Regions from separate parts of the Actinosynnema sp. CA-299493 genome, predicted to be linked through region 1. Evidence: riboswitches for the same ligand, from Rfam matches in the RefSeq annotation. Region 1 holds a riboswitch; the other holds the start of a gene.

Evidence for each region. A riboswitch is a leader RNA that binds a small molecule or an ion and turns the genes downstream of it on or off. The one in region 1 is predicted to bind cobalamin.
Region 2: it holds a riboswitch for cobalamin, as region 1 does, so the genes downstream of both, cobN (cobaltochelatase subunit CobN) here and ACQPYE_RS14500 (CbtB domain-containing protein) in region 1, are expected to answer to the same signal.

What each region holds. Positions count from the first base shown of each region.
Region 1 covers NZ_CP191993.1:3,101,306-3,116,147, forward strand. The annotation lists gene ACQPYE_RS14470 (ABC transporter permease) at 1-858, shown strand, start outside; gene ACQPYE_RS14475 (ArsR/SmtB family transcription factor) at 911-1,468, shown strand; gene ACQPYE_RS14480 (MFS transporter) at 1,465-2,697, shown strand; gene ACQPYE_RS14485 (PAC2 family protein) at 2,944-3,840, opposite strand; gene ACQPYE_RS14490 (HAD family hydrolase) at 4,330-4,995, shown strand; gene ACQPYE_RS14495 (CbtA family protein) at 4,984-5,715, opposite strand; gene ACQPYE_RS14500 (CbtB domain-containing protein) at 5,727-5,912, opposite strand; cobalamin riboswitch at 5,944-6,127, opposite strand; gene ACQPYE_RS14505 ((2Fe-2S)-binding protein) at 6,173-6,823, opposite strand; partial or broken gene ACQPYE_RS14510 (nucleotidyltransferase domain-containing protein) at 6,857-7,069, shown strand; gene ACQPYE_RS14515 (GNAT family N-acetyltransferase) at 7,152-8,327, opposite strand; gene ACQPYE_RS14520 (N-acetyltransferase) at 8,413-8,865, shown strand; gene ACQPYE_RS14525 (hypothetical protein) at 8,876-9,256, shown strand; gene ACQPYE_RS14530 (phosphoribosyl-ATP diphosphatase) at 9,301-9,564, shown strand; gene ACQPYE_RS14535 (antibiotic biosynthesis monooxygenase family protein) at 9,561-9,848, shown strand; gene ACQPYE_RS14540 (phosphoribosyltransferase) at 9,836-10,465, opposite strand; gene ACQPYE_RS14545 (thioesterase family protein) at 10,504-11,280, opposite strand; gene ACQPYE_RS14550 (RecB family exonuclease) at 11,324-12,190, opposite strand; gene ACQPYE_RS14555 (hypothetical protein) at 12,246-12,542, opposite strand; partial or broken gene ACQPYE_RS14560 (TetR/AcrR family transcriptional regulator C-terminal domain-containing protein) at 12,563-12,973, shown strand; gene ACQPYE_RS14565 (site-2 protease family protein) at 13,078-14,208, shown strand; gene ACQPYE_RS14570 (response regulator) at 14,183-14,842, opposite strand, start outside.
Region 2 covers NZ_CP191993.1:2,583,741-2,598,582, forward strand. The annotation lists gene ACQPYE_RS12340 (cobalt-precorrin-6A reductase) at 1-696, shown strand, start outside; gene ACQPYE_RS12345 (precorrin-2 C(20)-methyltransferase) at 671-2,128, opposite strand; gene ACQPYE_RS12350 (precorrin-8X methylmutase) at 2,125-2,751, opposite strand; gene ACQPYE_RS12355 (ferredoxin-like domain-containing protein) at 2,748-3,758, opposite strand; cobalamin riboswitch at 3,770-3,899, shown strand; gene cobN (cobaltochelatase subunit CobN) at 3,933-7,499, shown strand; gene ACQPYE_RS12365 (ABC transporter substrate-binding protein) at 8,055-9,341, shown strand; gene ACQPYE_RS12370 (carbohydrate ABC transporter permease) at 9,341-10,345, shown strand; gene ACQPYE_RS12375 (carbohydrate ABC transporter permease) at 10,345-11,238, shown strand; gene ACQPYE_RS12380 (glycoside hydrolase family 1 protein) at 11,250-12,665, shown strand; gene ACQPYE_RS12385 (LacI family DNA-binding transcriptional regulator) at 12,662-13,693, shown strand; gene ACQPYE_RS12390 (cellulose binding domain-containing protein) at 14,031-14,842, shown strand, end outside.

The sequences.
Region 1 (14,842 bases):
TTCGCGGTGCTGGTCGCGGTCGCGGCCGTGCTGGTGACCAGGCGCGACCACGGCGGCGGCCTGCTGCCGACCCGGCTGGGCCCGGCCCGCGCGCCCAGGTCGCTGGGCAGCGCGTTCGGCCTGGCCTGGCGGTTGCAGCGGGGCGCGCTGCTCGGCTGGACGCTGAGCCTGTTCGTGCTCGGCGCCGTGTACGGGTCGGTCGCGCGCGGCGTCGAGCAGATGCTGGAGGCCAACCCGGCGTTGCGGAAGATCATCGCGCAGATGGGCGGCGCGGGCGCGGTCGTGGACGTCTACCTGGCGTCGATCATCGGCATCATCGCCCTGTTCAGCGCGATCTACGGGGTGCAGTCGACGTTGCGGCTGCGCACCGAGGAGACCGCGTTCCGCGCCGAGCCGGTGCTGGCCACGCCGGTCAGCCGGTTCGCGTGGGTGGGCGGCCACGTGCTGTTCGCCACCGTCGGCACGGCCGTCGTGCTGGCCGCCGCGGGGTTGGGCGCGGGTCTGGTGCACGGCGCGCGCGTCGGTGACGTCGGCGGCCAGGTCGTGCGGCTGATCGGCGCGGCGTTGACGCACGTCCCGGCGGTGTGGGTGGTCGCGGGCCTGGCGCTGGCGCTGTTCGCGCTGGTCCCGAAGCTGGCGTCGGCGAGCTGGGCGGTGATCGTGGTGTTCCTGGTGCTCGGCCAGCTCGGGCCGCTGCTCCAGCTCGACCAGTGGGCGATGGACCTGTCGCCGTTCACGCACGTCCCCAAGGTGCCGGGCGCGGAGGTGACCGCGACCCCGTTGCTGTGGTTGACGCTGGTCGCGGCGGCGCTGGTGGCGGTCGGGTTCGCCGGGTTCCGCAGGCGGGACGTCGGCTGATCATCTGAAAGAATCCTTTCGAAAGAACTCTTTCAGGTATACCGTCGGGGCCATGGATCTCCCCGGGCCCCGACGGGTCACCGATGTCGACGCGTTGAAGGCGCTGGCGCACCCGCTGCGCGTGTCGTTGCTGCACCACCTGCTGGCGGTCGGCCCGCGCACGGCGAGCGAGTGCGCCGAGGCGGTCGGGTCGACCGCGTCCAACTGCAGCTGGCACCTCCGGCAGCTGGCGAAGTCCGGTTTCGTCGAGCGGGTCGAGGCGGGCGACGGGCGGGAACGGCCGTGGCGGGCCACCTCGGTCGGCTACGACGTCGGCGCGTTCGACGACGACCCCGAGGTGCGCACCCAGCAGGACGCGCTGATCGCGATGGGGCTCAACGAGGACAACCGGCTGGTGCGGCGGTTCCTGGACCGGCAGCACGAACTGCCGGCCGAGTGGCTGGCGGCGTCCGCGATGCACGGCTACACGGTCACCGTGACCGCCGAGGAGCTGTCCGGCCTGCTCGGCTCGATCGACGACCTCCTGCGGCCGTACCTGGCGCCGGTGCGCCAGGACGTGCCCGAGGGCGCGTTGCCCGCGCACGTCGGCATCCGGGCGTTCCCGCGATGAGCGGCCCGACGACCGGCCTGGTGAACGGCCGGGTGAACGGCCCGCTGGGCGTGCCCGCGTTCCGCCGGCTGTGGGTCGCCGGGTTCGTCTCCGAGATCGGCGACTGGGTCCTGCTGGTCGCGCTGCCGGTGTACGTGTACCAGCGCACCGGCTCGGCGGCGGCGACCGCGACGACGTTCGTGGTGGCGTTGCTGCCGAGCCTGGCGCTGTCGCCGCTGGCCGGCGTGCTGGCCGACCGCTGGGACCGGCGCAAGCTGATGCTGCTGGTCAGCCTCGCGCAGGCGGTCTCCCTGCTGCCGCTGCTGACCGGCGACCTGGTGCTGGTGAACGTGGTGACGGCGGTGCAGGCCGGGTTGGCGGCGTTGTTCGAGCCAGCCAAGAACGCGTTGCTGCCGACGTTGGTGCCGCGCGACCAGGTGCCGGCGGCCAACGGGCTGGTGGGCTTGAACGCCAACCTGGCGCGGCTGGTCGGCGCGTCGCTGGGCGGCCTGCTCCTCGGCTGCACCGGGCTGCCCGGCGTGGTGCTGGCGGACGTGGCGTCGTTCCTGCTCGCGGCGGCACTGCTCGCGACGCTCGGCACCGCGGACCCCGTCCGGCCGGCCGGGAAACCCGCGTGGCGCGCCTGGCTGGACGGCCTGCGCGAGATCCGCGGTCCGTTGCGGCCGATGGTCGCCGTGGTCGGGTCGATGGCGATCGGCCAGGGCCTGTTCGTGGTGCTGTTCGTGGTGTTCGTGACCGACCGGCTCGGCGGCGGCGCGACCGAGGTGGGCCTGCTGCGCGGCGTCCAGGCGGTCGGCGGGCTGCTCGGCGGCCTGCTGGTCGGCGCGCTGGCCCGCCGGCTCGCGCCCGGCAGGCTCCTCGGCGTGTCGCTGGTCGGCTTCGCCCTGGTCGCCGCGCTCGGCTGGAACGGGCCGCACGTGACCACCGCCCTGGTGTTCTACCTGGCCGCGTTCGTGGTGGTGGGCGTGCCGGGCGTGGTCGCGGGCGCCGGGATGATGTCGGTGCTCCAGCTGCACGCGCCCGACGAGGTGCGCGGCCGGGTGATGGCGACGTTCGTCAGCCTCTACGACGGAGGTCAGGCGCTCGGTATGGTGCTCGCCGGCGCCCTCACGCCCGTGCTCGGCCTGTCCGTGCTGCTCAACGGCCAGGCCGCCTTCTACCTGGTGGCCGGTGTGCTCGCGCTGGCCACCCTCGACACCCGGACCCCGGTCAGCCCTCGAAGAACGTGATGGCGAGCCGGGCCGGCCGGTCCGGCCCGCGCGAGCTCTCCAGCACGATGATCCGACCGCCCACGACGGTGAACACCGCCACGGAGACCACCTCGCCGCCCACCGAGCACCACTTCCTGCTCGGGCGTGGCGCCGTCGGCCTGCTCGGGCACGTGCGCGTCGACCGGCCGAGCTGGAACGGCTGAGCCGCGCTCATCGAGGTGACCGGCGGCCGAGCAGCAGGACGGGCGGCCCGGCCGAGCCGGGTCACATCCCGGTCGGCCCGCGTCCCGGGCCGCGACCACGCCGCCGCAGGTACCGCTCGAACTCGGCGGCGATCGCGTCACCGCTCGCCTCGGTGATCTGGATCTCCGCGTCCCCGCGCTCCTCCAACGCCCGCACGTAGTTGCGCACGTCCTCGTCCTCGTCGGCCATCTCGCTGACCGTCCGCTCCCACTCCTCGGCCTGCTCGGGCAGCGCGCCGAGCGGCACCTCGACGTCCAGCACCTCCTCGACCCGGTGCAGCAGCGCGAGCGTCGCCTTCGGCGAGGGCGGCTGGGAGACGTAGTGCGGCACGGCCGCCCAGAACGACAGCGCGGGCACCCCCGCCTGCACGCACAGGTCCTGGAACACGCCGACGATCCCCGTCGGGCCCTCGTACCGGGACCGCTCCAACCCGTACTTCGCCGCCGCCGCCTCGTCGTACGCGGTCCCGGTCACGGGCACCGGCCGGGTGTGCGGGGTGTCCATCAGCAGCGCGCCCAGCGTGACCACGGTGGTCACGCCCAGGTCCTCGATGTGGCCGAGCAGCTCGGCGGCGAACTTCCGCCACCGCATGTTCGGCTCGATCCCGTGCACCAGCACCACGTCGGTGGACGACCCGGGCGGGCGGCAGACCGACAGGCGCGTCGTCGGGAATTCAACCCGTCGGGTGACGCCGTCCACCATGCGGACCGTGGGCCGGGTGACCTGGAAGTCGTAGTAGTCGTCCGGATCGATCTCCACCAACGGCGTCGCGTCCCACGTGAGCTGCAGGTGTTCGATCGCCGTGCTGGCGGCGTCGCCTGCGTCGTTCCAACCCTCGAACGCCGCCACCATGATCGGGTTGGTGAGCGGCTCGCTGGGGTCGAAGGGGCTCTGGGCGGCCTGGTCCGGATCGGTCACGCGGCCAGACTACGACCACCGCCGCGGACCCGACGCCGTAGGCTTGGCGCATGTCGGTTCGTGTCACGCAGCCTCTCCGGGGCGCGCCGGCCGACTGCCTCCGCGTCGCGGACCGCGCGCCGGGTGCCGGCCGACGGTCAGACGCTCCGATCCCGGACGATTTCGCAGGTCACCGGGGTCGCGTCAAGATCCTGTACGTGACGTGGCCCGACGCCGCGCGCCAGGCGGGGCGGGCCGCCACGGAGCCGGCGCGGCCGTCGTGGAGGCCGACACCTTCGGGGCCGATCGCCTGGACCTGGTCAGGTGCGGCGGCCCGGAAATGAGCCGCGGCGGCCCGGAGGAAGATCACCTCGGGGTGCCGAACCCGCCTGTGACGCCCGCCTCCGATCACACTCCGTGCCCACCGCTGCGGGATACTTACGTCGAACAGGTGAACGGCGTGGTCGTGGCGCCCGCCCGGGAGCGAAGTACTTTCAACGAAGGACGCACATGACGGTCGAGGCTGTGCTGTGGGACATGGACGGCACGCTGCTGGACTCCGAGAAGCTGTGGGACATCCCGCTCTACGAGTTCGTCGAGAAGCTGGGCGGCACGCTGTCGCTCGCGACCAGGCAGGCGATGGTCGGGTCGAGCGTGCCCCGGACGATGTCCATGCTGTTCGCGGAAGTGGGCGTCGAGCGACCCTCCGAGGCGGAGGTCGCCGACGGCGCCGCGTGGATCATGCGGCGCACCGAGGAGGTGTTCCGCGCCGGCCTGCCGTGGCGGCCGGGCGCGCGTGAGGCGTTGCGCGCGGTCCGCGACTCGGGCGTGCCGATGGCCCTGGTGACGTCGACCGAGCGGCAGTTGACCGAGGTCGCGCTGGACACCATCGGGCGCGACCTGTTCGACGCCACGGTGTGCGGCGACGAGGTGGACCGCCGCAACAAGCCGCTGCCCGACCCGTACCTGAGGGCCGCGCGGCTGCTCGGCGTCGACCCGACCCGGTGCGTCGCGGTCGAGGACTCGCCGACCGGCGTCGCCTCCGCCGTGGCCGCCGGCTGCACGGTCCTGGTCGTGCCCTGCGACGTGCCGGTGGAGCAGGGCGAGCGCCGCGTGTTCCGCGAGTCCCTGGTGGGCGTGGACCTCGGGACGCTCGCCCCGCTGCTAGACCGCTGACACCCGCTTCGCCCGACGCGTGGCCGGGTCGACGAGCAGGCCGAACACGACGCCGAGACCGAGCCACAGCGTGGCCGTCTCGGCGAGCGACGCCAGCCGGAACTCCCACAGCACGCTGCCCGGCACGTCCGACGGCACCGCGTCCGGCGTCGCCGGGAACACGACCAGCAGCACGACCACCGCCGCCACCACGGCCGACGCCACGGCGGTGGCCCGGACCGGCGCGCCGAGGTGGCCCAACCGGGACGCCAGCAGGCTCGCGCCGACCGCCACCAGCAGCCCGGCCGCGATCAGCCCCAGGTAGAGCACCGTGCGGTACTCCACCGTGCCCGGGTCGCCCACCGCCGGCGGGTTCGCCGGGTACTTCACCGCCGGCAGCAACGCCGCCGCGCCGAACGCCGCCGCCGACAGCGCCACCGCCCGGACGAACGGCGCCTTCGACGTGAACCAGCGCCGCGAGCCCGCGTAGGCGGTGGCGAACAGCGCGCCGACGGCGACACCCACCACCACCGCGGCGATCACACCGCCGACCACCTGCGTGCCGCGGCTGAACAGCTCGCCGTGCCCGTGGCCCGCGTCGGGCCGCGCCCGCTCGACGGCCAGCGCCGCCCGGATCGGCGCCTCGACCACCAGCACCCCGACCAGGCCCGCGAGCAGCCCGGCCACCGCGCCCGCGCCGACACCGCGCAGCAGCAGGCCTTTGTAGGTGTTCGTCGACATGTCGGCCGCGCCTAGTGGCACGGGACGCCGAGCGCGTGGCGCCCGTCGTGGAAGAACTCGTGCACGGTCTCGGCGGCGTGGCCGAGCGCGATGCCGTTCTCCTGCAGGACCAGCCAGGTCACGGTCAACGCGACCAGTGCGACGGCGTAGGCCCACCTGGGGAGGGGAGTGGGAAGGGGGTGCGCGGGGCTCGTCATGACGGCCTCCTCCATACCTCGTGGAAGGTCAACAACAACTCGTGCCGCAGCCGGTCTCCTGACTCCCGGATCGACGCCGTCCCCGCGTCTTCCCAGCCGCTGCGCGCGGCCAGTGACGTTCTCGGCGGGTTGGCTCCCCGGTCACAGTGGCGAGGACCGCGCCGGATTCACACCGGCTTCCCGTCCACTGCGGCGCTGCGACCGTAGAGGCGGAGCGCGGGCCGGCACAACCGACCAGACGAGTTGTCGTGTTCCGCGCCTCAGCGCGGCGGCAACGGGCAGTCCCCGCACGTGCCGCCGCCGTCGAGCCGGTAGTACAGGCAGCAGCTGCGCCGCCGGAACGCGATCTCGCCGGGGAACGGGATGAACTCGCCGGTGCCCTTGAGCGGCGGGTCGGCGAACAGCTCGTCGACCAGCGCGGCGCAGTCCACGCCGCTGCGGCTGATGGTGCGCAGCGCGCCCGCCATGGACGACCCCGCGTTGCCCCACAGCAGGCCGCGGGCCACCGACGTGACCGCGTGCACCGCCTCCACCACCGGCTCCAGCGACTCGGCGACGCCGACGCCGCCGACCGGGTCCTTGAGCCGGACCTGGAACCCCTCCGGGGTGTAGCGCCACCACAGGTTGTCGGGGCGGATGTCGGGCACGACTCCGCCGACCGCGCGCGCGGCGACGACCGGGCTCAGCAGCCGCGCGGTGTAGCCGAGGAAGAACAGCGACGCGGCCACCCGCCGCTCCCGGGTGCGGTACCGGGCGGAGATCAGGTCGAGGGTGTCGGGCAGGGCGGTGCCGTGCGACAGGGCCGCGCCGTCGTGCCAGGTGTCGTCGGGGCGGCCGACGTCCAGGGCGAAGAACGGGCTGAGGCCGCGGATCTGCCGCAGGGTGGCCAGGACTCGGGCGAACTCGGACACGTGTCCTAGTCTGCCGTGGACGCACTGGGGTGCGGATCGCGCGCCCAGGGCACCCACACCCCGGACAGCGACTGGGACCTCGCCGTCTGCTACCGGGGCGACTTCGACCCCGCCTACCTGCGCGCGATCGGCCGGCAGGGCGAGGTCTCGGAGATCGGCGGCTGGGGCGGCGTCTTCAACGGCGGCGCCTGGCTCACCGTCGACGGCCGGCGCGTCGACGTCCACTACCGCGACCTCGACGCGATCGTGGCGGGACTGCGGCCGGAGCCCGAGGCGTTGGCGCGGTCGATCGCGCGAGCGCGGGAGCTGTTCCGGGCCGCCACCTGACCTACACCAGGTAGAACGTCATCAGGTCGCCGCGCACCGGCGGGAACAGGGCGTGCACCAGCTCGGCGTCCGGGCCCGGGTACACGTCCGGGAAACGCGCGGTCAGGCCCTCGATCCCGTGCGGGCCGAACAGCAGCGACGCCAGCAGGTCCGGCGCGACCCCCGCGCCACCGGCCGCGCCCGGCGCCTGCATCCGCCCACCCGCCACCACCGGACCGACCTCGCCCGCCGCGAACGGCAGCCGCACGTGCGACCGGTAGAACGAGACGACCGCCTCGCCCTCCCGATCGGCGAACCCGGCCGCCGCCAGCCGCCGCCCGAACACCGGCCGCAAGCGCTCCAGCACCGCGATCGGGTCGCCGACGCGCACGTAGTACGAGTTCGCCTCCGCTGCGGCTGGCCCGAGGAACGGCTCCAGCGCCTCACCCGCTACCGACCCCGGCCGCTCGGTCACCTCGGCGGCCTCGGTCAACGCGAGCAGCGCGTGCGCCGCCGCCTCGTCCACGGCCGCCACCTCGCCCAACCGCCCGCCTTCCTCCGGCGGGGTGGTGCGCCCCGTGGCGACCGGCACGCCGTCGCGCTCCACCAGCCACTCGGTGCTGCCGTCCCGCGCCACCAACCACCGCCACAGGGCGGGGGAGTGCGGCATCCGCAGGTCGGCCCGCGCCTGCTCGGCGTCCTGGAGCCGGGCCATCGCCGGGATGTCCTCGACACCGGCCTCGCGCACCGCGTGCCCGCCGCCGTCGGGACGGCTCGTCACCGGCCGGGTGGCGGAGATCGGGATCGCGTAGGTGTAGCCGAACTGGCGGTAGAAGTAGGGGATGCCGAGCATCACGTTCACCAGTTGGCCGCGCGCGGCGGACCGTTCGTGCGCCCAGCCCATCAGCGCGCGCACCAGCCCGCGGCCCTCGTAGTCGCGGTGGGTGGCGACCAGCTCGACCTGACCCGCCGGGAGTTCCACCCCGTCGAGAACCAGCGTCTCGTCCAGCAGGGTCGCGGTGGACACGACCCGGTCGCCGTCCACGACGACCGCGCACGCCTCCCAGCCCGCGTCCGGGTCCTCGACCACCAGGCGGTGGTCGACGGCGTCCTCCGGCTCACCCCGGTCGGCCAGCAGCGCGCCGATCTGGTCGAGGTCTTCCGGGCGCGCGGTCCGCAGCACCAGCCCACCGGTCATCGGTGCAGTGTGTTCGGTGTGCCCGAAATCGCGCCATCGGTTTTTCGGTGGCGGTCGCGCCCCCGGCCGACGCAGAATCCGCGCCATGCCGTGGCTCCCCGCTGACTTCGCCCACCCCACCCACGTCCCGCTCGACGACGAACACCACCTGCGCCCCATTCGCGAGTCCGATGTGGACGTCGACTACCCCGCCGTGATGGGCTCGCGGCAACGGCTGTGGTCGCTCTACGGCGAGCAGTGGGGCTGGCCGCCCGCCCACATGACCCACGAGCAGGACCGCGTCGACCTCGCCCGGCACGAACGGGAGCAGGACGCGCACCAGTCGTTCAACTACGCCCTCTTCAACGCCGACGAGACCGAGCTGTTCGGGTGCGTCTACATCGACCCGGTCGAGGACGAGGAGCACGTCGACGCACGGATCTCGTGGTGGGTCGTGGACGACCGCGTGGGCACCGACCTGGAGCGCGCGCTGGACGCGTTCGTGCCGAGGTGGATCGCCGAGGTGTGGCCCTTCACCGGCCCGCACTACGGGATCTAGGGTTCGCCCGGTGACGCCGTTGGCGAAGTGGACCATCGTCTCGATCTGCCTCACCGTGCTGGCCGCGCTCGTGCCGTGGGCGACCTACGGCGACGTCGACGTCGAGCTGTCGCGCCTGCCGCTGTGGTGGGCCTACCTCGGCGCGGCGGTCGTGGCGCACGCGTCGGCGAAGGTCGCCTGGCCGGTATCGGCGGTGTTCGCCGTGGTGGCGGTGGTGGCGGCGGCGGTCGTCGCGACCGGCTACGACGAGGCGTCCCACGTCTTCGGGCACGTCGCGCCGATGGCCGGGCCGCGTCCCGGGCCGGGCGTGGTGTTCGCGGTGGCGTCGGCGGTGGCCCAGGCGGCGGGTCTGCGGGCGCGGGTCCGCGCCGCGCGGTCGGTGCACGCCTGACCTGGGTGCCTGCGGCCGTTCGGGGGATGGGAGGATCACACCCCGTGAAGACCTTCGACGAGCTGTTCGCCGAGCTGAGCGAACGCGCACGCACCCGCCCTGAGGGCTCCGCCACCGCCGCGGCTCTGGAGGCCGGGGTGCATGCGCAGGGCAAGAAGGTGCTGGAGGAGGCGGGCGAGGTCTGGATCGCCGCGGAGCACGAGTCCGACGAGCGCTTGGCCGAAGAGGTCTCCCAGCTGCTGTACCGGGTGCAGGTGCTGATGCTCGGCCGCGGCCTCACCCTCGAAGACGTCTACAAGCACCTGTGATCCTGGAAGTCGCCGCGCTCGACGTCCGCCCCGGCCTGGAGGCGGACTTCGAGCGGGCCTTCGACCAGGCGCGGGAGGTCGTCGCGAGGTCGCCCGGGTTCGTCTCGCTCGACCTCCAGCGGTCGGTCGAGCACCCGTCCCGGTACCTGCTGCTGGTGCGGTGGGAACGGTTGGAGGACCACACGGTCGGCTTCCGCCAGGGTCCGCTGTACCCGCGGTGGAAGGCGTTGCTGCACCACTTCTACGACCCGTTCCCGACCGTCGAGCACTATCACGCGGTCTGACGGCGCAGCAGTTCGACCACCTGGTCGTCGGTGGTCTGGTCGAAGTGGCCGTAGAACCGGCCGACCGCCCGGAAATCCGTCCGCGGGTGCGGGCAGACCACCAGGTCGGCGTCCGCGCTCACCGCGCGGATCCCGTCGGCCGAGCCCACCGGCACCGCGAGCACCAGGCGGCGCGGGTCCTGCTCGCGGGCTTCGCGCAGCGCGGCGCGGGCCGTGACGCCGGTGGCCAGGCCGTCGTCCACGACCAGCACGTCACGGCCTTCGAGCCGCACGGGGCCGTCGCGGTACAGGTCCAGCCGCCGTCGAGCCTCCCGCCGTTCGGCCTCGCACGTCTCGGCCAGGTCCTCGCGGGTGAGGCCGAGCGCGCGCAGCGCCTCGTCGTCGAAGATCGGCTCACCGGCCGCGGTGACCGCCCCGATGCCGTACTCGGGGTGGCCGGGCGCGCCGATCTTGCGCGCGACGGCCACGGCCAGCTCACCGCCCAGCGCCGAGGCGACCTCGAACGCCACCGGCACGCCACCCCGGGCGAGCCCGAGCACCAGGGGATCGGTCCACGACTCGCCGGCCAGCGCCCGGGCGAGCACCCGTCCGGCGTCGAAGCGGTCCGCGAACCTCATCCCCCCATGGTGCTCGCGTCACGTGCCGGTGGCGACTGTCAGCGCTCCCGCACGAACAGCGACTGCGCGCTGCGCCCCACGGGCCCGTGCTCGTCGTGCAGGACGCTGCTCGCCACGCCGACACCCGACGGTCCGATCACCGTGCGCGCGTCCAGGGCGAACCACTCGCCGACCGGTTCGCGGTGCAGGTGCACGGTCAGGTCGGTGTTGATCGCGTACCACGTGCGGAGGTCCAGCCGGCTGGACACGCCGCTCGCCGAGTCGGCCGCGGTGAACAGGCGTTGCGCCGGGGTGGGTTCCTCGCCGGCCACCACGCGCACCCGCGACCGCGCCCACACCACCGCGTCGCCGGGCGTGAAGACGCCGCCGCTGACCGAGCGCCACTCCATCGCGGCCAGGTAGCCGCTTCGCCAGTGCTCCGGGACGTCCATCGGCTCGCACCCGGCCGGCGGGACCGGCGGCGCACCCGCGTCGGACGCCACCGCCGCCGTGTCGCCCGCCACGATCCGCCACGCGTTCGCCCGCAGCGCCGGGCGGCCCTCGTGGGCCAACTCCGCCGACAACAGCTCCACCGAACGCCCCGGCCGCACCACCGACGCGGTCACCGTCAGCTCCGCCACCGGCACCGGGCCGAGCACCTCGAACGCCACCCGGGACAGCACCGCCTCCGGCCGCGGGGCGCACCGCTCCAGCGCCCGCACCAGCAGCGCCGACGGCGGCCCCAGGTGCTGGCTGCCGTTGCCCCACGGACCGGTGGTGTGCCCGGTGGAGGCGAACCGGTCGTCGTCCAGTCGTTCGTAGAACGCGTCCATCAGCAGAACCCCATCAGCGTCGAACCCGCGGCGGTCGCGGCTTTCGTCAGTCGGCCCGGTCCAGCGCGGTCTCCGTGCCGGCGTCCGGCTCCGGCCAGCCCGGGTACGGCGGCGGCGTGCCGTCGAACGCCGGGCACAGCGCCTTGTGGTCGCAGTAGTCGCACAACCGACCCGGGTTCGGCCGGAAGTCGCCGGACTTCGCCGCGCGCAGGATGGCGTCCCAGATCGCCTCCAGCGTGCGCTCGAACCGGGTCAGCTCCGCCTCGTCGGGCTGGTAGGCCAACGCCTGCCGGTCGGCCAGGTACATCAGCCGCAGCTGCCGCGGCACCACGCCGCGCAGCCGCCACAGCACCAACGCGTAGAACTTCATCTGGAACAGCGCCTTGGCCTCGCCGACCTCGCGCGGCGCGGCGCCCGTCTTGTAGTCGACCACCCGGATCTCGCCGGTGGGCGCCACGTCCACGCGGTCGACGTACCCGCGCAGCAGCACCCCCGAGGGCAGCTCCCACTCCACCAGCAGCTCACGGGCGTCGGCGTCGAACCGGCGCGGGTCCTCCAGCCCGAAGTAGCCGTCCAGCAGCTCCTCCGCCGACGCCAGCCACCGCTCCTGCTCGGGATCGCCCTCGGCGAACAGCTCGGCGAACTCCGGCCGCTCGGCCCGCACCCGGTCCCACGCCGGACCGACCAGCGCCCGCGCCGTCTCCGGCAGCCGTTCGTCGGCGGGCAGGCCGAACAGGTCCTCCAGCACCGCGTGCACCACCGTGCCGCGCACCTGCGCCCTGGTCGGCTTCTCGGGCAGCCGGTCGACGGCGCGGAAGCGGTAGAGCAGCGGGCACTGCTTGAAGTCGCCCGCTCGCGAGGGCGACAGCGCTGGCCTGCGCACGGGGCGCTCGGTGATCGTCGGCACTGCCATGGCCCAGAACCATAGGCCAACCCCCCGACAAGATCAGGTCCGAACCGCGCGGGAGCTACCCGGCGGCGTGCGCGTAGTCCGGCAGGTCGATCTTGTTCGTGATGCCCTTGCCCGCCTTCGGCATCAGGCCGAGCAGGAACTCGTTGCCCAGCAGCCCGTTGCGCGCGCGCAGGGCGAACCGGCTCGCCGGCGCCAGGAACCTCCCCGTCCGGTCGCCGCCCTTCTGGCACCGCCGGGCGTAGTCGCCCATCCGGTCCTCGTAACGCCGGAACGCCGCCTCGTGGTCGCCGTTCGCCGTGGCCGGCTCGCCGGCGAGCACGTACGCGCCGACCACGGCGGTGCCCGTGCCCATGCCGCCGGTGGTGGCGCCGCAGGCGGACGTGGGCGCTCGCGCTGCTGCCGGGCTTCGTGCGCCACCCGTGGGTGCTGGAGGCCACCATGGGTCCGCGCGTGGTCGGTCCGAACGAACTGGCCTGGATGGAGACCGCCCTGGCCGTGCTCGACGGCGCCGGCCTGGGCGGCGCCGAGCGGATGGACGTGCTGGCCGTCCTCGCCGGGCACGTCCGCAACATCGCCCAGCAGGGCGCGACGACACCGGACGGCGACGCGGGCACGCGGTTCGGCGCGATCCTGGTCGAGGTGGTGCGCGAGCGCGGCGACCGGTACCCGGCGGTGCGGGCCGCGCTGGCGGAGGCCGCCGGGGGAGGGGAGGACGAGGCGCTCGGCTTCGGCCTCGACCTCATCCTCGACGGCCTGCGCGCCCGGCTCGGCGACCTGTCCTGACCTGAGCCGGCCCGCCCCCCGTTCGACCTGATCCGACCCGACCCGCCCGACCCGGCCGCTGATCCAACACAGTCCTGATACACCCGGCCGCCTAGGCTCTGCACGTGGCGACGACGGGTGGTTGGCGACGGCAGGTCGGCCGGGACGGTGGGCTGCCGCTGTTCCGCGTGGCCGGCATACCGGTGCTGCTCGCGCCCTCGTGGTGGCTGGGCTCGGCGGCCATCGTGGTGCTCTACGCGCCGCTGGTCGGCCGCATCGCGCCCGGCACGGGCGGCCTCACCGGCGTGCTCCTCGCCGCCACCTTCGCGATCTTCCTCGGGCTCTCCGTGCTGGCGCACGAGCTCGGCCACAGCCTGGTCGCCCTGCGCCTGGGCCTGCCGGTGCGCCGGCTGCGCCTGTTCCTGCTCGGCGGCGTGTCCGAGGTGATGCGCACGCCGACCCGCCCCGCCCACGAGGGCGCCATCGCCGCCGCCGGCCCGATCGTCTCCATCATCCTGGCGGGCGCGTTCGCGGTGGCCGCCTCCACGATCCCGCAGCCCGACGCGGCCTGGCTGCTGATCGCCCAGACCGCGTTCGCCAACGCCGCCGTCGCGGTGTTCAACCTGCTGCCCGGCCTGCCGCTGGACGGCGGCCGGATCCTGCGCGCGGGCGTGTGGGCCGTCACGGGCCGCCGCGCGACCGGCACCAAGGCCGCCGTGATCGGCGGCGGCGTGGTGGCCGCGCTGCTCGTCGTCTGGGCGGTCTGGGGCGTGCTCGACGGCGCCGAGGACCGCTGGCTGCGCTTCGGCGTGTGCCTGCTGACCGCGTGGTTCGTGGTGGCCGGCGCGCGCGGCGAGTTCACCGCCGAACGCCGCAGCACCTGGCCGGACGGGCTCACGCTGGGCGAACTCGTCCGACCCGTGCTCCAACTGCCCGCCGAGAGCCCGGTGTCCGGCGCGCTCACCGCGTCCGCCGGCCGGGGCGTGGTCCTGGTCCGCGCGGACGGCGTCGCCGCCGGCCTGCTCGACCGCGAGCTGGCCCGCCGGCTGGCCAGCACCTCGCCGCACGCGCCCGCCGAGCAGGCCGCCGTGCCGATCCGGCCGGAGACCGTGCTGCTGGAGAACGAGACCGGCGCCGAGGTGGTCGAACGCGTGCACGGCACCGCCGCCTGGGAGTACCTGGTCGTCGACCTTGAGGGACGGCCCGCGGGCGTGCTGCGCCGCGAAGACCTCAAGGCCGCGCTGCACCGCCGCTGACCTGGCCGTCCTCGCCCTGGCCGCCGATCAACCCGGCCTCCTGCGCCAGGATCGCCGCCTGCACCCGCGACCGCAGGCCCAGCTTCGTCAGCACCCGCGACACGTGCGTCTTCACCGTCGTCTCGCCGATGTGCAGCTTTCGCCCGATCTGGTGATTCGACAGCCCTTCACCGAGGCAGTGCAGCACCTCCACCTCGCGGTCGGTCAACGCGTCCAACCCGGCCGGTCGCGCCCGCGGCACGGCCGAGGCGAACTCCCGCATCACCCGCCGCGTCACGCTCGGCGCCAGCACGCCGTCACCGGCCGCGACCTGCCGCACCGCGTCCACCAGCGCGGACGCCTCCACCGACTTGAGCAGGAACCCCGCCGCGCCCGCCCGCAGCGCGCCGCGCACGTACTCGTCCAGGTCGAACGTCGTCAGCACCAGCACGTCGCACACGCCGCTGAGCTGCCTGGTCGCCTCGATGCCGTCCACACCGGGCATCCGGATGTCCATCAGCACCACGTCCGGCGCCAGCCGCTTGGCCAGCCGCACCGCCGTCGCGCCGTCCGCCGCCTCGCCGACCACCTCGACGCCGTCCGCGTCGCCGAGGATCATCACCAGGCCGGCCCGGATCGCCGCGTGGTCGTCGGC
Region 2 (14,842 bases), 520 kb from region 1:
CTGGTACTGGGTGGCACGGGCGAGGCGCGTGAGCTCGCCGCCGCGCTCACCGGAATGCGGGTGATCTCGTCGCTGGCCGGCCGGGTGGCCGACCCGAAGCTGCCCGACGGCGAGGTCCGCGTCGGCGGCTTCGGCGGCGTCGAGGGCCTCGTGGCCTACCTGCGGGCCGAACGCGTGGACGCGGTCGTGGACGCCACGCACCCGTTCGCCGAGAGCATCACCGCCAACGCCCTCGCCGCCACCGCCGCGACCGGCACGCCGTTGCTCGTCCTGCGCCGCCCCGGCTGGCCGCCCGAGGACGGTTGGCGGTACGTGGACAGCGTCGCCGAAGCCGCGGCGCTCGTCGCCGGCCGCCGGGCGTTCATCACCACCGGCCGCCGGGAGCTCGCCGCGTTCACGAGCGGTGTCGCGCGCACGGTCGACCCGCCCGACCCGCCGAACCCGCGGCTCGACCTCGTGCTGGACCGCGGACCGTACACGGTGGACGGCGAGCTCCGGCTCATGCGCGAGCACCGGGTCGAGGTCCTGGTCACCAAGGACAGCGGGGGGCCGATGACGGCGGCCAAGCTGACCGCCGCCCGTCACCTCGGCATCCCGGTCGTCGTCGTGCGCCGGCCACCGCCACCGGACGCGCCGCTGGTGCGGACCGTGGCCGAAGCCGTCGACCGGCTCACCCGGGGTAGCGGCGCGGGGTGAACACCGTGCCGCGCGAGCTGACCCGCGTCTGCGAGGAGCCGATCAGCAGCAGGCACCGCATGTCCACGGTGGACGCGTCCAGGTCGGCCAACCGCACCACCCGCACGGACTCCTCCGGCCCGCCGACGTCGCGCCCGACGACCACCGGCGTGTCGGGGGAGCGGTGCCGCAGCAGCACGTCCCGCGCCTTGTCCACCTGCCACGTGCGGCTGCGCGAGGCCGGGTTGTAGACCGCCAGCACGAGGTCCGCCCGCGCCGCCGCCTCCAGCCGCTCCTCGATCACGTCCCACGGCTTGAGCCGGTCGGACAACGACACCACGCAGTAGTCGTGCCCCAGCGGCGCGCCGACCCGGCTCGCCACCGCGTGCGCCGCGGTCAACCCCGGCAGCACCGCCACCGGCACGTCCGCGAACTGCTCCTCGGTCGCCACCTCCAGCACCGCGCTGGCCATCGCGAACACGCCCGGGTCGCCCGAGGACACCACCGCGACCCGCCGCCCGCGCTTGGCCAGGTCCAGCGCGAACGCCGCCCGCTCGGCCTCCACCTTGTTGTCCGACGCGTGCCGCCGCTGGCGCGGGTTCACCGGCACCCGGTTCAGGTAGGTCACGTACCCGACCAGGTCGTCGGCCTCCGCCAACGCCCGTCGCGCCTCCGGCGTCAGCCACTCGGGCCCGGCCGGACCGAGCCCGACCACCACGACCCGGCCCCCGGACGCCGCGCGGACCTCGGGCCTGCTCGGCAGCAGCGCCAACGAGAAGTACGGCACGCCCTCGGCGTCCACTTCGGACAGCGGGGCGGTCCGCTGCCCGCCGGTCGTCGCCCGCTCCACGTACCAGGCCTCGTCCAGCCGGCCCGCCCGCGCCAACGCCTCCCGCACCCGCGGGAACGTCCGGCCCAGCTTCATGATCGCCACCGGGTCGCCGCCGGCCAGGTGCTCCACCAGCGCGTCCGCCGACAACGTGCCGGGGAGCACGGTCAGCACCTCGTCCCGCTCCACCAGCGGACGTCCGATCACCGCCGCGCCCGCGCTCACCGACGTCACGCCGGGCACGACCTCGGCCTCGTACCGGTGCGCCAACCGCTTGTGCAGGTGCATGTAGGAGCCGTAGAAGAACGGGTCGCCGGCCGCCAGCACCACCACCGTGCGCCCGGCGTCCAGGTGCGCGGCCAGCCGCGCCGCGCACTCCTCGTAGAACGCGTCGATCTCGCCCTGGTAGTCGTCGGAGTCCTCGGTCGTGACGGGGTAGACCAGCTGCTCCTCGACCTGCCCGTCCCGCAGGTACGGCGCGGCGATCCGGCGCGCCACGCTGCGCCCGTGCCGCGCGCTGTGGAAGACGACCACGTCGGCCTCGCCGATCAGCCGCGCCGCCTTGACGGTCACCAGCTCCGGATCGCCCGGACCCACACCGACCCCGTACAGCTTGCCCGTCATTCTTCCTCGCTCGCGATCGCGTTGAGCGCCGCCGCGGTCATGGCGCTGCCCCCGCGCCGTCCGCGCACGACCAGGTACTCCAACCCCAGGTCGCCGGCCGCCAACGCGTCCTTCGACTCGGCCGCGCCGATGAACCCCACCGGCACGCCCAGCACGGCGGCGGGTCGGGGCGCGCCCGCCGCGATCATGTCCAGCAGGTGGAACAACGCGGTCGGCGCGTTGCCGATGGCGACCACCGCGCCGGCCAGGTCGTCGCGCCACAGCTCCAACGCCGCCGCGCTGCGCGTGGTGCCCAGCTCCGCCGCCAGCCCCGGCACGCGGGGGTCGCCCAGCGTGCAGATCACCTCGTTGTCGGCGGGCAGCCTCCGCCGGGTCACCCCCGCCGCGACCATCCGCGCGTCGCACAGGATCGGCGCGCCGGCCAGCAGCGCGGCCCGCGCGTCGCGCACCACGTGCGGCGAGAAGTCGACGTCGCCGACCAGGTCGACCATCCCGCAGGCGTGGATCATCCGCACCACCACCCGGGACACGTCCGACGGGAACCGCGCCAGGTCTGCCTCGGCGCGGATGGTGGCGAAGGAACGGCGGTAGATCTCCGCGCCGTCCTTGACGTAGCTGGTCACCTGATCTCCTCGTACCCGTCGCCGGTCGCGACGAACTCCACCACGTCGCCCGCCGGCCGCCCGCACCGGCGTGCGCAGCCCGACCAGTGCGCCCGGCCCGGCGTGGTCCTGGCGCCGATCCAGCGGGTCGCGTCGGCGCGCACGTCGGCCAGCGACTTGGCGCAGCCCGGCCGCCCCGTGCACGCGCTGACGCCGTGCCACGGCGAGTCCGGCGAGGTGAACAGGCCGCTGGTGTCGGTCCCGGCCGGCAGCACCAGGCTCCGCCACGGCGTGAGCCGGACCGGCACGCCGGCCAGGAGCCGCGCGTCCCACCGCCCGAACGGCACGCCCGCGACGACGACGGGGCCGTGCGCGCCGGGTGCGACGGGCGTCACACCCGGTTCGACCCGGGCGTCACCCGGATCGCCCAACGCCGTCGTGATCTTCCGCACACCGCCGTCCACTTCGGACAGCCGCCAGGCCTCGCCGCGGAGCTCGCCGAACAGCCGTGCGGCGGTCACCACGGCCTCGACGGGATCGGTCACGCGCAGCCCTGAATCGTGGCCTGCCAGGAACAACGCGTCACCGACCAGCCCGATGTCACCCGACAGGCCGCTGACCGCGCCACCCACCGTGACCAGGAAACGCCCTGGCAGGGACGCCAGCTCCGGTACCGCGCACAACGCCGCGTCGATCTCGTCGACCAGCGCCTGGTTGTCCTCCAGCGGCGCGGCGATGATGTTGCGCATCCGCTCGTGCGTCATCGAGGGCAGCAGGCCGACATCGCGCAGCCGCGCGCCCAGCTCGTGCTCCGCCCCCGGCGCCAAGCCCCTGATCTGCAGGTTCGCCCGTGACGTCAGCTCAAGGAACCCGTCGCCCAGCTCCACCGCGGCGGCGCGCAGCACGTCGACCCGCGCGGCGTCCAACGTCCCACCGGGCACCCGCACGCGCGCCAAACCGCCGTCGGCGGCCTGGTGCACGTCGACGGCTCCGGGGCAGGCGTCCGGGCGAACTCGGTCCGTGGGCATGGACTGGATGCTAACTGCCGTTAGGGTGACCTCCGAACGGCGAAGCAGCAGGAGGAAGCCGGTGTGAATCCGGCGCGGTCCCGCCACTGTGACCGGGGGAGGCCCCGGGAGTCAGGAACTCCGCTCGCCGTACCCACGACCGGGGCGAGGACCCCCGAGGGATGGAGCCCGCACGTGATCCTGCTGTTGTCGACCTCCGACACCGACCTGCTGTCCGCCCGCGCCAGCGGCGCCGACTACCGCCTGGCCAACCCCGCCCGCACCGCCGTCGACGACCTGCCGGCACTGGTGGAGGGCGTCGACCTGGTGGTCGTGCGCATCCTCGGCGGACGCCGGATGTGGGAGGAGGGGCTGGACCGGCTGCTCGCCTCCGGCCTGCCGGTCGTCGTGCTGGGCGGTGAGCAGAACCCCGACGCGCCGCTGATGGAGCTGTCGACCGTGCCCGGCGGCGTCTGCGCCGAGGCGCACGCGTACCTGGCGCACGGCGGCGCGGCCAACCTCGCCCAGCTGCACCGGTTCCTGTCCGACACGGTGCTGCTCACCGGTCACGGCTTCACGTCGCCCGAGCCGACGCCCACCTGGGGCCTGCTCGAACGGCAGGACGCGGTCGAGGGGCCGACCATCGCCGTGCTGTACTACCGGGCCCACCACGTGGCCGGGAACACGGCGTTCGTGCACGCCCTGTGCGACGCGATCGTGGCCAAGGGCGGCCGTCCGCTGCCGGTCTACTGCGCCTCCCTCCGCACGGCGGAGGCGGAGCTGCTGGCCGAACTGGGCAAAGCGGACGCCCTGATCGTCACGGTGCTCGCGGCCGGCGGCACCAAGCCCGCCGCCGCGTCCGCCGGCGGTGACGACGACGCGTGGGACGTGGGCGCGTTGGCCGCCCTCGACGTGCCGGTCCTCCAGGCTTTGTGCCTGACCAGCAGCCGTGCCTCGTGGGACGGGAATGACGACGGACTGTCCCCATTGGACACCGCCACCCAGGTCGCGATCCCGGAGTTCGACGGTCGGATCATCACGGTGCCGTTCTCGTTCAAGGAGGTCGACGACGACGGCCTCACGGTCTACGTCGCCGACGACGAGCGCGCGGCGCGGGTCGCGGGCATCGCGGTGCGCCACGGCAGGCTGCGCCACATCCCGCCGGCCGAACGGCGCATCGCGGTGATGCTGTCGGCCTACCCGACCAAGCACTCCCGCATCGGCAACGCGGTCGGCCTGGACACGCCGGCCAGCGTCGTGCGGCTGCTCACCGCCATGCGGGAGCACGGCTACGACATCGGCGACGAGCTGCCGGGCGTGGCCGACCTCGACGGCGACGCGTTGATCCACGCCCTCATCGCGGCCGGCGGCCAGGACGCCGACTGGCTCACCGAGGAGCAGCTCCAGGGCAACCCCGTCCGGCTGCCGGCGGCCCGGTACCGGCAGTGGTACGCCACCCTCCCGGAGGACACGCGGCAGGGGATGGAGCGGCACTGGGGCGAGGCGCCCGGCGAGCTGTTCGTCGACCGGTCGCGGGACGCCGACGGCGAGATCGTCCTGGCCGCCCTGCGCTCCGGCAACGTCGTGGTCATGGTCCAGCCGCCGCGCGGCTTCGGCGAGAACCCCATCGCCATCTACCACGACCCGGACCTGCCGCCGAGCCACCACTACCTCGCCGCCTACCGCTGGCTGGAGGACGAGTTCGGCGCCGACGCCGTGATCCACGTGGGCAAGCACGGCAACCTGGAGTGGCTGCCCGGCAAGACCGTGGGCATGTCGGCCGGGTGCGGCCCGGACGCGGCGCTGGGCGACCTGCCGCTGATCTACCCGTTCCTGGTCAACGACCCGGGCGAGGGCACGCAGGCGAAGCGCCGGGCGCACGCCACCCTGGTCGACCACCTCGTGCCGCCGATGGCCAGGGCCGACAGCTACGGCGACATCGCCCGGCTGGAGCAGCTGCTGGACGAGCACGGCACCATCGCCGCGATGGACCCGGCCAAGCTGCCGGCGATCCGCGCCCAGATCTGGACCCTCATCCAGGCCGCCAAGCTCGACCACGACCTGGGCCTGTCCGACCGGCCGGGGGACGACGGGTTCGACGAGCTGATCCTGCACGTCGACGGCTGGCTGTGCGAGATCAAGGACGTCCAGATCCGCGACGGCCTGCACGTCCTCGGCCAGGCGCCCACCGGCGGGACCAGGGTGAACCTGGTGCTGTCGATCCTCCAGGCCAAGCAGATGTGGGCCGGTCGGGTCGCCGCGCTGCCCGGCCTGCGCGAGGCGCTGGGGCTGACCGAGTCCGGCAACGACCGGACCGCCACCGACCGGGTCGAGGAACAGGCCCGCGCGCTCGTCCAGGCGATGGAAGACGCCAATTGGGATGTGAACGCGGCCCGCGGCCTCACCGACGACGAGGACGTGGCGCGCATCCTGGAGTTCGCCGCGACCGAGGTCGTGCCCCGGCTGGCCCGCACCACGGACGAGCTGACCAACGTGCTGCACGCCCTGGACGGCGGCTACGTGCCGGCCGGTCCGAGCGGCTCGCCGCTGCGCGGCCTGGTGAACGTGCTGCCGACCGGTCGCAACTTCTACTCGGTCGACCCCAAGGCGGTGCCGTCCCGGCTGGCCTGGGAGACCGGCCAGGCCATGGCCGACTCGTTGCTGGCGCGTTACCGCGCGGACACGGGGGAGTGGCCGCCGTCGGTCGGCCTGTCGGTCTGGGGCACGAGCGCGATGCGCACCGCCGGTGACGACATCGCCGAGGTGCTCGCCCTGCTGGGCGTCCGGCCCGAATGGGATGACCAATCGCGTCGGGTGACCGGTCTGGAACCGATCCCGCTGGCCGAGTTGAACCGGCCGCGAATCGACGTCACGGTCCGGATCAGCGGCTTCTTCCGCGACGCATTCCCCCACGTTGTGACACTGATCGACGACGCTGTGCGACTGGTCGCGAACTTGGACGAGTCGGCGTCGGACAACTACGTCCGGGCGCACGCCCAAGCCGATCTGGCGCGGCACGACGACCCGCGTCGGGCGACAATGCGGATCTTCGGCAGCAAACCGGGTGCGTACGGCGCCGGCCTGCTCCCGCTCATCGACAGCCGCAACTGGCGCGACGACGCCGACTTGGCCGAGGTGTACGCGGTGTGGGGCGGGTACGCCTACGGCCGCGAACTCGACGGAGTCGAAGCGCGGCCGGCCATGGAGAGCGCCTACAAGCGCATCGCGGTGGCGGCGAAGAACATCGACACGCGTGAACACGACATCGCCGATTCGGACGACTACTTCCAATATCACGGTGGCATGATCGCGACCGTGCGCGCGCTCACCGGCAAAGCGCCCGCCGCTTATGTCGGGGACAGCACGCGGCCCGACGCCGTGCGCACCAGAACGCTGAACGAGGAGACGAACCGGATCTTCCGCGCCCGCGTGGTCAACCCGAGGTGGTTGGCCGCGATGCGCGAGCACGGTTACAAGGGCGCGTTCGAACTCGCGGCCACCGTCGACTACCTGTTCGGCTACGACGCGACCACCGGGGTGGTCGCCGACTGGATGTACGAGCAGCTCGTGGCCAGCTACGTGCTGGACCCGGTGAACCGGGAGTTCCTGGCCCGGTCCAACCCGTGGGCGCTGCACGGCATCTCCGAACGGCTCCTGGAGGCGGCCGAACGGGGTATGTGGGAGCACCCGGAGCCGGCGACGCTGGAAGCGCTGCGAAAGGCGTACCTGGAAACCGAGGGTGATCTGGAGGACGGCCGCTGAGCCGTCACGCCGCCCGCACGTGCCCTATAACGCCGCGGAAACGGTTTGATCATGAGGGGTACCCCCTATATTCGGGCCCCTCGCGCGCGTGACGAAACACCTCGGTCAATCATTGGTCCTGAATGGACGTCCCGGCGCGCGCCGCGGGCCGTCCGGAGGTGACTCGGCCGGCCGGTGGCGCCACCCGGTCGGCCGACTCGCGCTACCCGTCCGGACGACTCCGCGCGCCACTGTCCGCGACTCGCGGTGGGACGGTGCCGGACAAGCGCGCACTTCCGGTGCAGACTGGTGGCGGGTGAGTGGGTGCGCGACTCGTGAATCTTTTCGGGCCGTTCGGCGCGGAGATGAACCGAGCGTGTCCGACCGGTCTACGAACAGTGCCTGAACGGACCACTGGACACACCGCTAGCAGAATCGGTCCAGCAAGGCAAATGACGCAACGTCGGTAACAGCGCGGACACGGGAGCTTGACACAACTCCGTGGTGCGAACCACACTCCCCCAAAACCTGGGAGCGCTCCCAGAACGTTCACCGCCGATCAACTGAGGAGTTCTCGTGCGCTACCGTCGAGCAGGCTTGGCCAAAGTCATGGCCTGCACCGCAGTGCTTGCCGCAGTCGCCACGGCCTGTGGCTCGGGAGGGTCCGGCACGTCGCCAGATGGCAAGGTCGAGCTGACGATCGCGACCTTCAACGAGTTCGGCTACGAGGAGCTCCTCAAGGAGTACGAGGCCGCGAACCCGAACGTCAAGGTCACGCAGCGCAAGACCGGCCAGGGCGCGCCGCACCACCAGAACCTGTTCACCAAGCTGGGCGCGGGCTCCGGCCTCGCCGACGTCGAAGCCGTCGAAGAGGGCTTCCTCAGCCAGGTCATGGCCAAGTCCGGCCAGTTCGAGGACCTGAAGGAGATCGGCCCGAAGGACGTCCGCGAGGACCGCTGGCTGCAGTGGAAGGTCGACGCGGTCACGACCAAGGACAACAAGCTCATCGGCTACGGCACCGACATCGGCCCGCTGGCCATGTGCTACCGCAAGGACCTGCTCGAGGCCGCGAAGCTGCCGTCCGACCCCGAGGGCGTGAAGGCCCTGTTCGCGACCTGGGACTCGTACTTCGCCGCCGGTGACGCCTACGTCAAGGCGACCGGCAAGCCGTGGTTCGACTCGGCCGCGCAGATCTTCAACCCGATGCACAACCAGGCGGAGAAGGGTTACTTCGACCGCGACGACAAGCTCGTGATCGAGACCAACGACGACAAGAAGATCTTCGACCAGGTCACCGCCGCGGTCGCGGGCGGCCAGTCGGCCAAGCTCGCCGCCTGGAGCCCGGAGTGGCAGACCGGCTTCAAGGAGTCGGCGTTCGCCACCAAGACCTGCCCGTCCTGGATGCTGGGTGTCATCGAGGGCAACGCCGGCCCCGACCACAAGGGCAAGTGGGCCGTCACCGCGGCGTTCCCCGGCGGCGGCGGCAACTGGGGCGGCTCGTACCTGACCGTCCCGAAGCAGGGCAAGAACAAGGCCGAGGCCGCCAAGCTGGCCGGGTGGCTGACCGCGCCGGAGCAGCAGATCAAGGCGTTCAAGGCCAAGGGCACCTTCCCGAGCCAGACCAACGCGCTGATCTCCCCGGAGCTGCTCAACCAGACCAGCGAGTACTTCGGCGGCGAGAAGGTCGGCCTGCTGTTCGCCGAGCAGGCCAACAAGGTCGCGGCGGCCCAGTACAAGGGCCCGCAGGACGGTGAGATCCAGGACAACGTGGTCTCCCCGGCGCTGACCTCGGTCGAGCAGGGCACGTCGCCCGCCGAGGCGTGGGCGAAGGTCATCGAGGGAGCCAAGAAGGCTGCCAAGTAATGACGACCGAGCTTTCGGTCGCGCGCGGGCGGGGCGCCGAGCCCCGCCCGCCGCGGCGCGACGACAACGATGACATCGGTCCGGCCAAGTTGAGCTGGCGCTACCGGCTGACCCGCCTGGACGTGAAGTTCTCGCCGTACCTCTACATCGCCCCCTTCTTCGTCCTGTTCGCGGTGGTGGGCCTCTTCCCGCTGCTCTACACGGCCTACATCTCCCTGTTCGACTGGGAGCTGGGCGCGGACGAGCAGGAGTTCCTCGGGCTGGGCAACTACACCGAGCTGTTGGCCGACTCGCAGTTCTGGAACGCGATGGTCAACACGTTGAGCATCTTCGCGATCTCGACGATCCCGCAGATCATCATCGCGGTGCTGCTGGCCGCGCTGCTCAACACCGCCCTGCGCGGTCGCACCGGCTGGCGGATGGGCGTGCTGCTGCCCTACGTGGCCAGCCTCGTCGCCCTGACCATCATCTTCGGCGACCTGTTCGGCGTGCAGTACGGCACCGTGAACAACATCGTCGAGTGGTTCGGCCTGGACCGGATCGACTGGCAGGCCGACCGCTGGTGGAGCCACGTCGCCATCGCCACCATGGTCAACTGGCGCTGGACGGGCTACAACGCCCTGATCGTGCTGGCCGCCATGCAGGCCATCCCGCGCGACGTCTACGAGGCGGCCTGGGTCGACGGCGCGAGCAAGGTACGCCAGTTCCTCAGCATCACGCTGCCGCTGCTGCGCCCGACGCTGATCTTCGTGATCGTCACGTCGACCATCGGCGGTCTCCAGATCTTCACCGAGCCGTTGCTGTTCTCGCCCTCGGCGGGCGCCAACGGCGGTGCGACCCACCAGTACCAGACGGTGGTGCTCTACATGTACCAGTCCGGCTTCCAGAGCCTCGACCTCGGCTACGCCTCGGCGATGGCCTGGGTCCTGTTCATCGTCGTCATCGCGATCGCGGGGGTCAACTTCCTGCTCACCCGCAGGCTCGCGTCCAGTGGGGAGGCGTGATGGCCACCATCACCGATCGCCCGTCCGCCACCGGGACCAGGGGCGCCAAGCCGCGGCGCTCGAAGGCGGTGTCGCTCTCCGAGCGGCGCCCCGGCTTCGTCGTCTACGGCATCCTGATCGCGTTCATCCTCGGTTCGGCGTTCCCGTTCTACTGGTCGTTCCTCGTGGCCAGCCACGACGACGCGAAGTTCACCGCCGACACGCCCATGCTGCCCGGCGGCAACTTCTTCCACAACGCGGGCCGCGTGCTCGACACGATCCCGTTCTGGAAGGCGCTGGGCAACAGCATCCTCGTCTCCGGCACGGTCACCGTGTCGGTCGTGGTGCTCTCGACGCTGGCCGGCTTCGCGTTCGCCAAGCTGCGCTTCAAGGGCCGCGGACCGCTGATGGTGTTCGTGGTCGCCACCCTCGCCGTGCCGACGCAGCTGGGCATCATCCCGCTGTACATGGCGATGGCGGAGTACGGCTGGTCCGGCACCCTAGGCGCGGTCATCATCCCCAACCTGGTGACCGCGTTCGGCGTGTTCTGGATGCGCCAGTACATCGCCGACGCCGTGCCGGACGAGCTGATCGAGGCGGCCCGCATGGACGGCTGCAGCATGATCCGCACGTTCTGGCACGTGTGCCTGCCCGCGGTGCGCCCGGCCGCCGCCATGCTGGGCATCTTCACGTTCATGACGTCGTGGAACGACTTCCTCTGGCCGCTGATCGTGCTCAACGCGGACAACCCGACGATGCAGATCGCCCTGGAGAAGTTGCAGAGCGGCTACTACGTCGACAACTCGCTAGTGCTCGCCGGGACCACGCTGGCCACGGTCCCGATTCTGATCGTCTTCCTCGTACTCGGTCGGCAGATCGTCGCCGGGATCATGCAGGGTGCTGTGAAGGGGTAGCTGTGGAGTCGATTTCCTTTCCCGAGGGATTCGTGTGGGGCGCCGCGACAGCGGCGTTCCAGATCGAAGGCGCGACCACCGCGGACGGTCGCACCGCGTCCATCTGGGACACGTTCTGCCAGCTTCCGGGCGCGGTGGTGGGCGGTGACACGGGTGACCCCGCCGCCGACCACTACCACCGCGTGGACGAGGACGTCCAGCTGATGGTCGACCTCGGGCTGCACGCCTACCGGTTCTCCACCGCGTGGCCGCGCATCCGCCCGGACGCCGGTCCGGTCAACCAGCCCGGCCTGGACTTCTACTCGCGGCTGGTCGACAAGCTGCTCGAAGCCGGCATCACCCCGTGGCTGACCCTCTACCACTGGGACCTCCCGCAGACGCTGGAGGACGCGGGCGGTTGGGCCAACCGGGACACCGCGTACCGCTTCGCGGAGTACGCCGAGTCCGTCGTCGGCGCGCTCGGCGACCGGGTGGACAACTGGACCACGCTCAACGAGCCGTGGTGCTCGTCGCTGCTCAGCTACGCCGCCGGCGTGCACGCGCCCGGCCGCCAGGAGCCGGAGGCCGCCGTCGCGGCCGTGCACCACCTGCTGCTGGCGCACGGCCTGGCCACCGCGGCGATCCGGGAGCAGGCGCCGAACTCCAAGATCGGCATCACGCTCAACATGTACCCGATCATCCCGGCGGACCCGGACGACCCGGCCGACCTCGACGCCGCGCGCCGGCTCGACGGCCTGCAGAACCGGATCTTCCTGGACCCGCTGTTCAAGGGCGAGTACCCGGCGGACATCGTGGAGGACCTGGAGCCGTACGGCTTCTCGAAGCACATCCGCGAGAACGACCTGGAGATCATCTCCGCGCCGCTGGACCAGTTGGGCGTCAACTACTACGCCGAGCACTTCGTCAGCGGCACCCCCGAGCCGGCCGCGTCCGACTCCTCGGACCAGGTCCAGACCAACGGCCGTCGCCCGACCGGGTCACCGTGGGTGGGCGCGGAGCACGTGTCGTTCCCCAGCCGCGGCCTGCCGCGCACCGACATGGACTGGGAGGTGCAGCCGGACGGCCTGTTCAAGGTCCTCACCCGGGTGCACCAGGACTACCCCAGCATCCCGCTGTACGTCACCGAGAACGGCGCGGCCTACGTCGACTCCATCAACGACGACGGCTCGATCAACGACACCGAGCGCCTCGGTTACATCGAGTCGCACCTCAGGGCCGCTCACGCGGCCATCGAGGCGGGTGTCGACCTGCGCGGTTACTTCGCGTGGTCGCTCATGGACAACTTCGAATGGGCCGAGGGCTACGCCAAGCGGTTCGGGATCGTGCATGTCGACTACGAGACCCAGGTGCGGACGCCTAAGATGAGCGCCATGTGGTACTCGCAGGTTGCCCGTGGCAACGTTCTCGCGGCGACGGTCGCTCCGTGACAGATGCCGTTGACCCGCCCAAGGCGCGACGACCCAACACCCGGCTCGAGGAGGTCGCTCGGGCAGCCGGGGTGTCGAAGTCGACCGTCTCCCGGGTGATCAACGGCGAGCCGTACGTCAGCTCCAGAGCGCGTGAAGCCGTCCACCAGGCCATCGGCAAGCTCGGGTACAGCCCGAACCAGGCGGCCCGGACGCTCGCGGGCAGCCGGGCGAACTGCATCGCCATGGTCGTCTCCGAGCAGGGCAGCCGGGTGCTGAACGACCCGTTCTTCGCCGGTGTGCTGCGCGGTGTGCACGCCGAGCTCGCGGGCAAGCGGGTCCAGCTCGTCCTCATGATGAGCAAGGAGGGCGACGAGCAGGACCTGGTGAACTACCTCTGCGGTGGCCACGTGGACGGCGTGCTGGTGATCAGCCTGCACGGCCAGGACCCGCTGCCCCGCACGCTCGCCGACGCGGGCCTGCCGACCGTGGTCTGCGGCAGGCCCCTCGGCGCCGGCGGAGTGCCCTATGTGGACTCGGACAACTTCAACGGCGCCATGGAAGCGGCTCGCTACCTGGTCGCACGGGGTCACAAGCGCATCGGCACCATCGCCGGCCCCCGGGACATGGCCGTGGGCATGGACCGACTCTCGGGCTGGAAGCGCGGGCTCAGCCAGGCCAGGGTCGACACCGGTCTGGTCGCCTACGGCGACTTCACGCCGGAGAGCGGCGCCGCGGCCATGGCCGACCTGCTCGAGCAGGCCCCGGACCTGGACGCGGTGTTCGTGGGCGCGGACATCATGGCGCTGGGCGCGTTGCAGACCCTGCACGCGCACGGCAAGCGGGTGCCCCACGACGTCGCCGTGGTCGGGTTCGACGACCTGATGATCGCCTCGACCGCCGTGCCGCCGCTGACCACGATCCGCCAGGACGTGGAACAGCTGGGGCGCACCATGACGTGGCGGCTCATGGCGGAGCTGGCCGGCGAGGAGAACCTCCCGCCGTTCCTGCTCCTCCCGACGGCGATGGTCACCCGTTCGAGCGCCTGAAACGATGTAGCAGGACCTCCGCGACCCGGACCTCTCGGTCCGGGTCGCGGCGTTTCGAAGCGATTCGACGTCCAGTTCGACGCGTTCGACGCAGGCACGGTGGGCTGAAACCACAGTTCACTCGGATGGCGTAGCACCGACCCTTGCCGTCAATCGATCAGCCTGGCTACGGTCCAATCCTGCCCATTCTGGGAGCGCTCCCAGATCGGGTGGACCGGTCGTCGCCCGTGCGTTCGGACGCCCGACCCCACGACCCCTGACTCCCCAAGCCAGGGGGGAGGCGGACACCTCTCGCCCACCGCCTCCTCCCACCCCCCGCGCAAAGGAGCGCCGCACGATGGTCCGACGCACACCGCTCACGCGGCTCCTGGCGTTGACCACCGCGGCCGTGGCCGCGCTCGGCGTCGTGCTGGTGACGGCGGCGGCGAGCCCCGCGGCGCCGACCGCCGCCGCGGTCCCCGAGGTGCCGCACACCTGGCGCAACGTGGAGATCCAGGGCGGCGGGTTCGTGCCCGGCATCGTGTTCAGCCCGGCCGAGAAGGACCTGATCTACGCGCGCACCGACATCGGCGGCGCGTACCGGTGGGACAAGACCACCAGCCGGTGGATCCCGCTGCTGGACTGGGTCGGCTGGGACGAGTGGGGCTACAACGGCGTCGCGAGCATCGCGCCCGACCCGAAGAACGCCGACAAGGTCTACGCCGCCGTCGGCATGTACACCAACAGCTGGGACCCGGACAACGGCGCGATCCTGCGCTCCTCCGACCGGGGCGCCACCTGGCAGCGCACCGAGCTGCCGTTCAAGGTCGGCGGCAACATGCCGGGCCGCGGCATGGGCGAGCGGCTGTCGGTCGACCCCAACGGCGGCCGGGTGCTGTACTTCGGCGCGCCGAGCGGCCAGGGCCTGTGGCGCAGCACCGACAGCGGCGCCACGTGGGCGAAGGTGGCGAGCTTCCCCAACCCCGGCAACTACGTCGCCGACCCCGACGACGCCAACGGCTACGCCAACGACATCCAGGGCGTGGTCTGGGTGACCTACGACCCGCGGTCGTCGACGGCGGGCAACGCGACCAGGACCATCTACGTCGGCGTGGCCGACAAGGAGAACACGGTCTACCGCAGCACCGACGCGGGCGCGACGTGGACCCG